4 regions of the Vibrio astriarenae genome follow, and region 4 is predicted to be linked to each of the others. Evidence: predicted binding sites of a transcription regulator. Region 4 holds the regulator's gene; each other region holds the start of a gene.
The links. The regulator PurR, encoded in region 4, represses purine synthesis genes. The targets are predictions, from matches to a motif close to TNANGNAAACGTTTNCNTNA.

Region 1 (3,179 bases), 560 kb from region 4:
TCGTTTCATTGTGTCACTCCTTCACATTGGCTCTACTGATAAGAACGAGCCACAAGGGATTTCATTTCAAAAACTTTTATACGTTGTTGATTTGCAAGATTGGTTAAATAAAACGAAAAAAGCTCAGCCGAGGCTGAGCTTCAAAATCAGAGAAGGTATTTTGTTAGCTCAAGCCAACAATATTGCCGTCTTCATCAATATCCAAGTTCATGAACGCTGGTTTGTCAGGAAGACCTGGCATCGTCATTACGCTACCACTCAGTGCATAGATGAAACCCGCACCCGCACACAGTTTAAGTTCACGGATAGGCACATCGAAGCCAGAAGGAGCGCCTTTTACCGAGCCATCTGTTGTGATCGACATTGGTGTTTTCGCAAAGCACACTGCTAGATTGTCAAAGCCATGCTTTTTCAGAGCAGTTAGGTGTTGTTGAGCCTTATAGCTCATTACCACGCTACCGCCGTAACCGACTTCCGCAATCGTAGATAGCTTAGATTCTAGTGAATCGTCGACTGAATAAAGAGGCTTAAAATTATTCTCTTTTTCACATTGTGCGACAACTTTGTTTGCAAGCTCAACGGCGCCTTCACCGCCTTTACCAAACGCTTCACTAATTGCAACTTCAACACCATTTGGCAGTGCTTCGATCATCGCTTTCAGTGCATCAAGCTCTTGCTGAGAGTCTTGAGGGAAGCGGTTGATCGCAACCACCGCAGGCACACCGTATTTACTGACATTATTAATATGCCATTTTAGGTTCTCAAAACCCGCTACGAGTGCTTTCTCATCAGCATCAAACATTGACTCAGGAATTGGCTGACCTGGTTTGAGGTCATACAGGCCAGAGTTGGCTTTTAGGCCACGCAAAGTTGCGACAATTACAGCACAGTCAGGCGCTTGTTGAGACGCTTGCGCTTTAATGTTACATGCCTTTTCAAAGCCCATATCAGAACCAAAACCACCTTCAGTCACGGTATAATCGGCTAGGTGAGTGGCAACGCGATCGGCAATAATTGAAGAGTTACCATGGGCAATGTTGGCAAAAGGACCTGCGTGAATAAGCGTAGGGACACCTTCCAGCGTTTGCATCAACGTTGGCTCAATCGCATCTTTCATGCTAACCGTCATTGCTCCTGCAACATCAAGATCTTCAGCCGTTACTGGTTCACCGTCCAAGTTATACGCCACAACAATGCGACCGATACGTTTACGTAGGTCTTGCAGATCGTCTGCAAGAGCAAGGATCGCCATCAACTCAGAAGCGGCAGAAATATCGAAGCCGTCTTCACGCTCAAAACCATTAATCGTTTTGTTGTGTTCGTTCTTACCCACTGTAATCATGCGCAAAGAGCGATCGTTGTGGTCAATGACACGCTTCCACACGACATTTTTAGGATCGATACGCAATGCTTTCAGACCTGTACGCTCTTCAAACGCATCGTAACCCTGACGCTGCTCATGATAAATACGCGCATCAATCGCCGCAGAAGCGAGGTTGTGTGCCGCCGTTACGGAGTGGATATCGCCGGTTAGATGAAGATTGAGCTCTTCCATTGGCGCAACTTGAGAAAAACCACCGCCCGCAGCGCCGCCTTTAACGCCAAAAACCGGACCCATAGAGGGCTGGCGGATACATGCCGCAGCATTTAGACCGATTTTCTTTAAACCTTGCGATAGACCGATCGTTGTTACGGTCTTGCCTTCACCCAATGGAGTGGGTGTAATGGCTGTGACAAAAATCAGCTTCCCTGTTTTATTGCCTTTAGTCCTTTTAAGGCTTGAGAGTGACACTTTAGCTTTATGTTTACCAAGTGCTTGGAACTCATCATCGAGTAATCCAAACTCTTTAGCAACCTGGTTAATTGACAACAGTTCTGTCTGACGACAAATCTCAATATCTGGCAGCATAATATCTCTTTAACTAGCAATTTTGACCAAGGAAAACGTTTGCGTGAGCATAATACGAGGATTTTTCGTGATGTAAAGCAAATCATTGTTGGCGAATTGTAAACAAAAACGCACCCCGAGAGGTGCGCTGTTGAATGATCACTCAATAGTGTCGGTTAAGCAATAGCTTGCTCAAGAATTTGCTGACTCGTTTCTAAGGAGATCGCTTGGTTTTCACCCAGTGCAACCATGCCGTGTTGTTCAAGCTGCGACAACACCTGTTTAACGGCTGCGTCTTTAGTTTCACCGTGCTCTTTAAAGACAGTCGCAACCTCTAAGTGGTGATAGAAGAGTTCGATTGAATCAATCGTACGCTCTGCCAAGTCCGCCGATGCATCTAGACCAAATACATTCTTACCCATCTGCTCTAGTTTACTACGCTTCGCCTCGATTTGATTACGAAGTAGGGAAGGCTGCACAATCGCGAGTGAACGCGCGTGATCAACACCCCAAAGAGCCGTAAATTCATGTCCAATCATATGCGTTGCCCAGTCTTGTGGAACGCCGCTACCAATCAGGCCATTCAGCGCTTGGTTAGCGGTCCACATTAGGTTAGCGCGCCACTCATCACTATCACGCTCTGCATAGCCTTCGCCCAAACGTTTTAAGTTACGCAATAGCGCTTCCGCATAACCCTCTTGAACCCAGGCGTCCGTCGCAGTCGTTAGATACTGCTCACAAACATGAACCCAAGCGTCCACGACGCCATTGATTAACTGACGTTCAGGCAATGTTTTCATTGTGTCTGGATCCAGTACGGCAAACTTTGGTTGGACAAATGGGCTAAGGAACGGAAGTTTGTCTTGTGTCTCAGCCTTAGTGATGACGGCACCTGAGTTAGACTCAGACCCCGTTGCTGGCAGCGTGAGAATTGCCCCTAAAGGCAAGGCTTTATCAACAATGTATTTGCCAATCAAAATATCCCAGCCGTCACCGTCATAGAGAGCGGCAGCAGCGACGTATTTAGAGCCATCAATCACAGAGCCACCACCGACAGCTAAGATGTAGTCGATGCCTTCTTGCTTAATTTTCGCAACAGCTTTATCCAGTGTCTCTTTAGTTGGGTTCGGTTCAACGCCAGAGAATTCAGACCAACGATGCTCGCTTAACGCTGATTCAATCTGTTCGTACACACCGTTACGCTTGATAGAGCCTCCGCCGTAAATCACCAATACATGGCTATCTTTTGGAATAGCACCAGCGACAGCAGCAATCTGACCTTGCCCGAAAT
Region 2 (3,179 bases), on a different replicon from region 4:
CAGAGTACTCAATCTCTTTACCGGAGCAATCCCCGGCAGCAACCACTAGAGAAATTCGCACTCTCTTAGCATTTCTCGAAGTATTAAAATACTAAGATCAAATAAAGGGTCAAAACGTGAGTTTTGACCCTTTTCACTATCGAACTGATATCAATCTATAGCAGCACAAGATAAAGCATAAATAGACCACATAGCGCATAGATAATAGGGTGTACCTGCTTGCCTTTACCAGCCACGAACATTGAGAACGCGTAGCTAATAAAGCCCATAGCCATGCCGTTTGCTGGCGAGAAGCTCAATACCGTAAACATAATGGTAAAGAAAGCCGCAATGCGTGACTCTTTCTGCTCCCAGCTGATCTGACCTAGACGACCTATCATGTAGATACCCACAACCACCATCGCGGGTGCAACCATCGCCGCAGAGAAAATCGAGAAGATTGGGTAGAAGAATAGCGACAAGAAGAATAGACCCGCCACTGTTACCGCCGCCAAACCTGTTTTCGCACCCTGGGCAGAAGCAATACCGGATTCAGAGAATGCGGTAATCGATGTTGTACCAAGTACTGAACCAATCACCGTACCACCAGCGTCTGCCACGAGTGCAGAACGAGCGTTTGGCACTTTACCGTCTTTATCGATGATACCCGCATCACGGCCAACACCAACAATGGTGCTCAACCCGTCAAAGAAGTCGACAATCAAAAAGATAATCACAATAAATAGCAGATCGAACAGCTTTTCTGCCGTTAAGCCAGAGAAGTTAAAGATCGCGCCAAAGCTGCCCTCGATGCTCGGCGGAGCAGTCACAATTGCCTCTGGGATAGGCGCGTTAGACGTGCCCATAAACGCATCCGCGATCACTGTCAGCAAAATCGCAGAAATGAATGAAATGAACGTGGCGAGTTTAATATCGCGGATCATGCACCCTAGAGCAATAAAGATACTGATATAAGCAATAATGACTTGAGGGTTAGAGATATCCCCCATGCTCACCAAGATAATTGGGTTTGAAACAATAATGCCCGCATTTTTTAACCCAAGGAACGCGATAAACAGACCAAGCGATACGGTAATCGCCAGCTTCAAATCCTCAGGGATGGATTCAATCATCGCCTTGCGAATCTTGGTCATTGACAGAATTAGGTAGATCACACCCGACAAAAAGATACCAAATAGCGCTTCATGCCAAACCAACGCGACCGAGCCACTAAGCAACATGCCTTTGAAAAAACCATTCATACTCATGCCTGGGGCAAGCATCACTGGGTAGTTACCAAACAAACCCATGATCAATGTCGCTAGACCCGCAGCCAACGCCGTTGCAGTGAAAATCGCACCACGATCCATTCCTGGAATATCCCCCAAAATCGCAGGGTTAACTGCCAAGATATAGCTCATCGCTAGGAAGGTAATAAAACCTGCATAGATCTCTGTACCAATGGTTGTCTTACGTTCAGATAGTTTGAATCGAGCTTCTAAAAAAGAAGGAGAGGTGGGCTTTGCAGCAGCTTCGTGACTCACGAGGAAACCTATTATGTTTAAAGTGTAGGTACATCGCGCTGCATGCAGTAGATGCGGGCATCAAGACAATGTGTTGTAGTCACCAAGATAGGCTCGGTGGTAGAAACGTCAGATCCCATTCATCCAACATATACAACGCGACAGAATTTAGGCGCGAATTTTAGCGATATAGAGTAAAAATTCAACAGATTTCGCACAAAAACCATAATAAAGAAACGACTTTAAAAACAAACCCTTGAAAAACAAGCAAACGTTTGCCATCGCGGTACCACATAAACTGAATCTTTCTCTCTACCCTAGATCCTAGACAGGATCTTTTCTTGAGCTTAGACAAGGGTTTGTGCTACCCTTCGCGTCCATTTTTTAGCCTACTGTCGCGATGATTCACCCAGTAGATATGCTATCTTTAACCCAGTGACTATTAGGTCACCACACACCTTGACTTAACCAGAGTGAGAAGACTTCCATGGCAAAAGGTACTCTATACATTGTTTCGGCACCGAGTGGCGCAGGCAAATCTAGCCTTATTTCAGCAATGCTGGAAACAAACCCAACTTATGCCATGAAAGTATCCGTTTCTCATACAACTCGCGGTATGCGTCCTGGTGAACAAGATGGTGTTCACTACCACTTCGTGCAGAAAGAGAGCTTTGAAGAATTGATCGAGCAAGGCGCTTTCCTTGAGTACGCAGAAGTATTTGGTAACTACTACGGCACCTCACGCCCATGGATTGAAGAGAACCTAGATAAAGGTATCGACGTTTTTCTAGATATCGACTGGCAAGGCGCACGTCAGATCCGCGAGCAGATGCCTCTAGCAAAAAGCATCTTCATCCTACCGCCATCAAACGGTGAACTTGAGCGTCGCCTAAATGCGCGCGGTCAAGACAGTGAAGCGGTTATCGCTAAGCGTATGGCTGAGGCAAAATCAGAAATCTCACACTACAATGAATACGACTATGTCATTGTTAATGATGATTTTGATACGGCACTAATGGATTTTAAAGCAATCATTCGCGCAGAGCGTTTGAAGCATGATAAGCAAGCAGCAAAATATAAAGGCATGTTAGACGCTCTATTATCAGAGTAAGTCTATATTTCCTCTAGCAAGATCCTTGTGATGCTTGTATAATTTCTCGTCACACTAAATTTTAGTTAACTATTTTGGAGTTCTCATGGCACGCGTAACTGTTCAAGACGCTGTTGAAAAAGTTGGTAACCGTTTCGACTTAGTTCTTATTGCGGCTCGCCGCGCTCGTCAAATGCAAACTGGTGGTAAAGATGCATTAGTGCCAGAAGAGAATGATAAGACAACGGTTATCGCTCTACGCGAAATCGAAGAAGGTCTTATCACGAAAGAAGTTCTAGATGCACGCGAGCGTCAAGAGCAACAAGAACAAGAAGCAGCAGAACTAGCAGCAGTAAGCAGCATTGCTCACAGCCGCTAATTCAACTCACTGAACAACTATATTCAGTAAGCACAACCAGTCGGGCCCATAGTTTGTATCTATTTGATAGCCTCAAAGACGTTGCCCAAGAATACCTAACAGAGCCTCAAATTGAGGCTCTGCGTCAATCTTATGTGGTAGCGCGCGACGCCCATGAAGGGCAAACCCGCTCAAGCGGCGAACCGTACATCATTCACCCTGTTGCTGT
Region 3 (3,179 bases), on a different replicon from region 4:
AACATAGAGCCAACCATGACACAAGACGCACCAGCAACGATGGCTTTACAGATGTCACCAGAGAAACGGATACCACCATCAGCAATCACTGGGATACCGTGCTCATTTGCCACTTCTACCGCATCTGCGATAGCGGTAACTTGAGGAACACCAACACCTGTTACGATACGAGTTGTACAGATTGAGCCAGGGCCGATACCTACTTTAACGGCACTTACACCAGCGTCGATTAGCGCTTTTGCGCCTGCACCCGTTGCTACGTTACCGCCAACGATGTCGAGATCTGGGTATGCTGCGCGAGTTTCACGGATACGGTTCAAGACACCTTCAGAGTGACCGTGAGAAGAGTCAATAAGTAGAACATCGATACCTGCTTCAACAAGAGCAGCAACGCGCTCTTCGTTACCAGCACCAGCACCAACAGCAGCACCAACACGCAGACGACCTTGTGCATCTTTACATGCATTCGGCTTACGCTCTGCTTTGTGGAAGTCTTTTGCAGTAATCATACCTGTTAGCTGGAACTCTTCGTTCACAACAAGTACTTTTTCAACACGCGCTTCGTGCATCTTCTCTTGCACTTCTTCACGAGTTGCGCCTTCTTTAACTGAAGCCAAACGCTCTTTTGGCGTCATTACTGCTTCAACAGACTTAGAAAGGTCAGTTACAAAACGTACGTCACGGCCTGTGATGATACCAACAAGCTCATTGCTTTCTGTCACAACAGGGAAACCGGCAAAGCCGTGCTTTTCAGTCAAAGCAACGACATCAGCAATTGTCGCTTGTGGATTAACTGTCACTGGATCCGTAACAACACCCGCTTCGAATTTCTTAACTTTACGAACTTCAGCCGCTTGCTGCTCAATAGACATGTTCTTATGGATGAAACCAACGCCGCCTTCTTGCGCAAGTGCGATAGCTAGGCGAGCTTCAGTCACTGTATCCATAGATGCAGAGATCATTGGGATGTTGAGGGTAATATTCTTCGTCAGCTGAGTGCGAAGATCAGCTGTGTTTGGGAGAACGGTGGAGTGTGCTGGCACAAGTAATACGTCGTCGAATGTCAGCGCTTCTTTGGCAATTCTTAGCATTTGCAATATCTCACAATAGGAAAGGTAAATGGGTAAATCCAAACTCATCGTTTCGCATAATGAGTGGCAGTAAACTGCTTTGGATTAGATATTGCGGAGGGATTATACGGTCAACGCAATCGCTTGGCTACACATTTTTCTATTTTTAATTTGCATTTCCCCCCTTGATATGTATTATATTGCCGCTAACTTCCATACTCATGTCTTGAGATTAGCCGTGCCCGCTGCGTCCAACCCGAATATTTTCACTGTTTCTCGTCTAAATTCTGAAGTTCGTTTACTGCTCGAAAATGAAATGGGCATTGTTTGGTTGGTGGGAGAAATCTCTAACTTTTCAGCGCCAATCTCTGGTCACTGGTACTTCACCCTCAAAGACGCTCGCGCTCAAGTTAAGTGCGCCATGTTCAAAGGCAACAATCGCCGAGTCACCTTTAAACCGCAAGCGGGTCAGCAAGTGTTGGTCAAGGCGCGTTTATCCCTTTATGAACCACGTGGCGATTACCAATTGATCATCGACAGCATGCAACCGGAAGGTGATGGCCGACTGCAGCAGCAATTTGAAGAGCTGAAAATGCGTCTCGCTGGTGAAGGGCTATTCGCTCAAACCAATAAACGACCATTGCCAGAGCACCCTACTCGCGTTGGGGTGATCACCTCGCAAACTGGCGCTGCATTATTTGACATATTGGATGTACTGAAACGTCGCGATCCCTCTTTACCCGTTGTGATTTACCCAACGATGGTTCAGGGAGAGGGTGCAGCAATTCGTATCGCACAAGCGATTGGTACAGCGAACGATCGCAATGAATGTGATGTGTTAATTGTCGGTCGTGGTGGTGGCTCTCTGGAAGATTTATGGTGCTTCAACGAGGAAATTGTCGCTCGAACCATTGCTGCCAGCCAAATTCCGATTATCAGCGCAGTGGGGCATGAAATAGATGTGACCATTGCCGATTTTGTCGCTGATATGCGTGCCCCAACGCCTTCTGCAGCAGCAGAGTTGGTAAGCCGAGACAACAGCCACAAAACGCAAAATGTGCAAGTTCGAGTTAATAAGCTTTTTAATGCGAGTAAATTGTACTTCCAACAGCAAAGACAAACACTAATCCACTTGATGCATCGCCTTGAAAAGCAGCATCCCAGCTACCAGCTTGAACGTCAATCCCAACAACTCGATGATCTTGAACGTCGCCTTCAGCGCGCAATGCAGCAGTACGTCCTGCGCCAATACGATGCAGTAGAGCGGAAGCAGTATCGTCTCCAGCAAGCATCACCAACTCGTGTGATCCAGCAGCAAACGCATCAACTGACTCAATCGCAGCAGAAGCTGATCGAAGCGATGAAGCGTCGCATGCTCCTATCCCGACACAAGCTGGCACTCGCAGCAGAAAAGCTCGACACGGTCAGCCCACTTGCAACCCTCAAACGTGGTTACTCAATTACCCAGCTAGAGTCTGGTGAAGTGATCACCGAGCAAGAGCAAGTGCAAACAGGAGACGTGCTCATTACCCGCGTCGCGAAAGGTAAAGTGACGTCTATCGTGCAATAAATAGAAAAGGGGCATCACGCCCCTTTTCTATTAGCTCTCAGCTTTTTCAACTTTAAACTCAAACCTGACTCTCGATTTAGACTTGAGCTCATTGCAGGAGTTACAAAAGTAACTGGCCGCACCACACGCTTGCAGTTTTTCTAACTGCACAGAGCAATCTGGACAGTACCCAATCTTTTGGTACCTAGACGAGCACGGAGTGCATACATACCCTGCATCCCATTCCAGATCCGATTGGCACTTTGGACATATATTCTCTGTCATTTCTCACTTCTCTCACAGAATCAACTACCCATTAAGATACGCCATCTTAATTGAGTTAACATGATCTTTGTCATCTAAAAGATCAAACAGCGATCATCGGCATTTTCCCATGTGATCAGCGATCTGCCCGATTAAGAACATTTATATAACCACATACCGAAAGCATAAGTTACATGTGCTGCATTTCAATTTAAAATAGAACATTAATCTGGAAAGCTCATTTTTTACCACAAAATCAGAATTTAATAAATTGATCATAATTGAACTATGCTGCT
Region 4 (3,179 bases):
GTGAGTATACAGACAGGATAGGAGGTATTTTTCTTTCAATCAAAACGAACAAAGCCAGCAAATAGTGCTGACTTTGGTGTTTGAAGGTTTGTGGAGCTTAATTAATCTGGCTAGCGAGATCTTCACGTTGAGGTTGGGGGATCACAGTCCAGTGTGTGCCGCGAATCGCCCCTTCCAGTGAATAGAGTAGCTCAAGGCTAACCGGTGTTGTGTGCGACTCTTGTATCGCTTGATAAGCTCTCACCGCTCCCGCTTCTTCTAGTTGAGTCACAGTCTCGATTCCAGCTTTTTTTAGCATTCTCTCTGTTGCAAGACGAAGGTTAGGGAGATCTTTTAAACGTTGAGGCTTCGTTGTTTCTTGCTTCACTTTATCAGCAACAGCCGCTTTGAGAGCGGTAGTTGCTACCGATAGAAGGCGCGCAGGCTCATTGACCCACGAATCAGGTAGCTGGAAGTATTTAGTGACGACAGGAAAGCCCCGCTTCTCATAAACATAAGGCTCGAGTTCGTGTTGAGAGATCGCAGTTTCTAGGTCAGCACACTTACGAACGTGTAGCTTGTTCTTCACGACCAATGCAAACATTGTGTCATTGACGAATATGCCAAAGCCACCAAACATTGATCGTGACTTGACAGTGCCAAGTTGCTCGAATAAGCGCATCGAGTCTTTTAAAATTGGTTTATCCATGCTTTGTATTCTCGGTGTAGAAATTTCACGCCACCAAATTCAGGCCCGAGAGAATAGCAAAAAACAGCATGCCCTTTGTCATGGAAAGGTTATGCTCGTGTATTTTACCATCGGCAACCCCGCTACCTTTCCTGAATAATATCATAGTTATGAATAAAATTCTGATTAAGGCCGGAAGCTTTGCGTCCCATCTTTTCAAATGGTTTGCCCTGTGCGTGGCTCTCAAAAGAGCATAAAGAAAAGCGGAATAGGTATCACATCTTGAAAGGTGATAATGTGATGTTGATTCAAAAAAATAACCCTAACATTTTGCATGCGTATGCATAGTGCCAGGGTTAATAGTTTTCTTATGAAATCAGTATCTTACTTGTTGAGGTCGCGTACGGTTAAACGTTCAACAATTTCTGGATGCATTTCGAACACACGCTTTTCATGCTCTTTGTCTTTGATGCGCTCTAGTAAGATCTCAAAGGCATTTTTACCCACACGGCGTTTCGGTTGGTGAACCGTCGTTAGTGGTGGTGAAAAGTATTCGGCAAGTTCGATATTGTCATAGCCGATGATTGACATGTCTTCTGGAATTCGGATGCCATTTTCTTGCAGGCGGCTCATAAGCCCGAGTGCCATAGTATCGTTGAAACAGAAGACAGCGGTAGGCTTCTCATCCATGGCAACAATTTTGTCTGCGGCTAATACAGCAGTATCACACTCGAAGTTACCTTCCAAGATCCAGTCTTCGACGACATCAAGTTTTGCTTCATTCATCGCGCGGCGGAAGCCGTTAATACGCTCTTTACACGCCGCTTTTTCGAAGTGACCACTTAGACAGGCAATCTTATCGTGACCTTTTTCGATCAGATATTTCGTCGCTAGGTAGCCACCTTCTTCTGAGTTGTCGATAATCTTATCTGCTTGTGAAGTCTCTGGGCCCCAGTCCATGATTACTTTAGGAATATCTGGGTGGCCGTCCAGCATTTCACTTAGCTCTTCGGTTAAGTCTGAACACATCACCAAAATGCCGTCAACACGCTTTTCTGCAAGCATACGGATGTAATCACGCTGCTTTTCGTATATACCACCAGTGTTACACAAAATTAGCGTGTAACCTTGACGGTAACAGTAGCTCTCAACACCATCGATGACTTCTGAGAAGAAAAGGTTGGTAGATTGGGTAACGAGCATACCAATCGTGCGTGTGGTGTTGCATTTAAGGCTGCGGGCAACCGCACTGGGTGCATAGTTTAGCTCTTTTACTGCCTTCATTACTTTTTCTTGAGTTGTTTCAGCAACAAAGCGCGTTTTGTTGATAACGTGCGAGACAGTCGTTGTTGAGACACCGGCAAGACGCGCAACATCTTTTATCGTGGCCATAGTTGTGGTCCTTGATTCGTATTTTTATGTACCGCACGTTGCTCAAGCGGTGACTAAAACCTAGTATGAGCCGTGTTGCGGTAGTCTTTTGTAGGAAAAAACCAAATAAAAAACCGCTTTGTTGAAAGCGGTTTAAAAACATCCGAGTATTTTAGACTGCTATCGTTTGCGACGCAATCCTAATCGTTTTGATCTAAGACTGCTCATCCAGTAAATATAAACAGTCTAGCTCAAGAAATGCCACTAACAGGCCACTAACCGCAGAATAGAAGCCAAAGTCATCTTTTTTCTGACAAAGTGCATGGAATTGGGGAGTCCAGCTGAGAATATGCTGTTTAATAAAGTTAGCTTGCTCGACAAGTGCTTGATTGATATATGCTTCTTGCTCTAGCTCGTTAGAGCGAATGATCAAGTTGCCCAGAAAATCGAGCTCAATCGCGATATGGTCTGCCGGTTCATTCATGCCTTTTGTGACTTGAATATTGTGCTTGGCAAGGACTTCATTCATCTCTTCAGCGGGTTTGCCGTTAAGAGTACCTGATTTATCAAGGTAGATTGACGCGTAGGGAAGAGCGCCTTCTTTGTCTGACTTTAGAAACAGCTCACAGAAGTCCGCAGAAAGCTCAAGTTGGGCATCTTCACGTACTTGTAGTCTATTCAGTGCATCAACGAGCTTTTCAACCGGTTTAGCTAATTGAACATTTTCTCCAAGGCCGGAGATAAATGCGCGGATCTCCGGGCTTTGATATTGCTCTAGACCTTGCTCATCAAGTTCGCTTGCAAATAGGCTCGACAGCCACCAATAAATCTCTGCACGTTTTTCATTAAACGCTTTGATCTCTTCAATCACGAGAAGCTCCAAATCATAAATGGATAAGTCATAAGTATAGAAAGGCTGTATTGAGAGCGCTATCTAGTTGATAGGTGGAGTATAAAGGGAAAATATGAATAGTGTTATTGGCTTGTGTGAATGAAAGTGATGGTTTGTGGGAAATTATGTCTAGGATCCAAGCGGATATATTTGAACGAGTGATTGTTGTGCACTTGCTTGCGTATTTGTGAGTGTCAGGGCGTAAAATCTTTAAAACTGAGTAATTGTGATTCATCAAGAAAACTCGAA

Region 1: GT360_RS16945 (formate--tetrahydrofolate ligase) is a predicted target of PurR. The motif match lies at 1,937-1,956, and genes of this name have one in related genera.
Region 2: GT360_RS01120 (NCS2 family permease) is a predicted target of PurR. The motif match lies at 1,766-1,785, and genes of this name have one in related genera.
Region 3: guaB (IMP dehydrogenase) is a predicted target of PurR. The motif match lies at 1,203-1,222, and genes of this name have one in related genera.

What each region holds. Positions count from the first base shown of each region.
Region 1 is NZ_CP047476.1:586,888-590,066, forward strand. It holds gene msrB (peptide-methionine (R)-S-oxide reductase MsrB) at 1-9, opposite strand, end outside; gene GT360_RS16945 (formate--tetrahydrofolate ligase) at 164-1,909, opposite strand; gene GT360_RS16950 (iron-containing alcohol dehydrogenase) at 2,065-3,179, opposite strand, start outside.
Region 2 is NZ_CP047475.1:219,257-222,435, reverse strand. It holds gene GT360_RS01125 (LacI family DNA-binding transcriptional regulator) at 1-69, shown strand, start outside; gene GT360_RS01120 (NCS2 family permease) at 156-1,523, opposite strand; purine riboswitch at 1,580-1,679, opposite strand; gene gmk (guanylate kinase) at 1,990-2,613, shown strand; gene rpoZ (DNA-directed RNA polymerase subunit omega) at 2,699-2,971, shown strand; gene spoT (bifunctional GTP diphosphokinase/guanosine-3',5'-bis pyrophosphate 3'-pyrophosphohydrolase) at 3,025-3,179, shown strand, end outside.
Region 3 is NZ_CP047475.1:654,862-658,040, reverse strand. It holds gene guaB (IMP dehydrogenase) at 1-1,091, opposite strand, end outside; gene xseA (exodeoxyribonuclease VII large subunit) at 1,261-2,640, shown strand; gene GT360_RS03225 (zinc ribbon domain-containing protein) at 2,671-2,904, opposite strand; gene GT360_RS03220 (alanyl-tRNA editing protein) at 3,170-3,179, opposite strand, start outside.
Region 4 is NZ_CP047476.1:27,524-30,702, forward strand. It holds gene GT360_RS14660 (TfoX/Sxy family DNA transformation protein) at 98-688, opposite strand; cyclic di-GMP riboswitch class I at 798-907, opposite strand; gene purR (HTH-type transcriptional repressor PurR) at 1,052-2,059, opposite strand; gene torD (molecular chaperone TorD) at 2,253-2,906, opposite strand.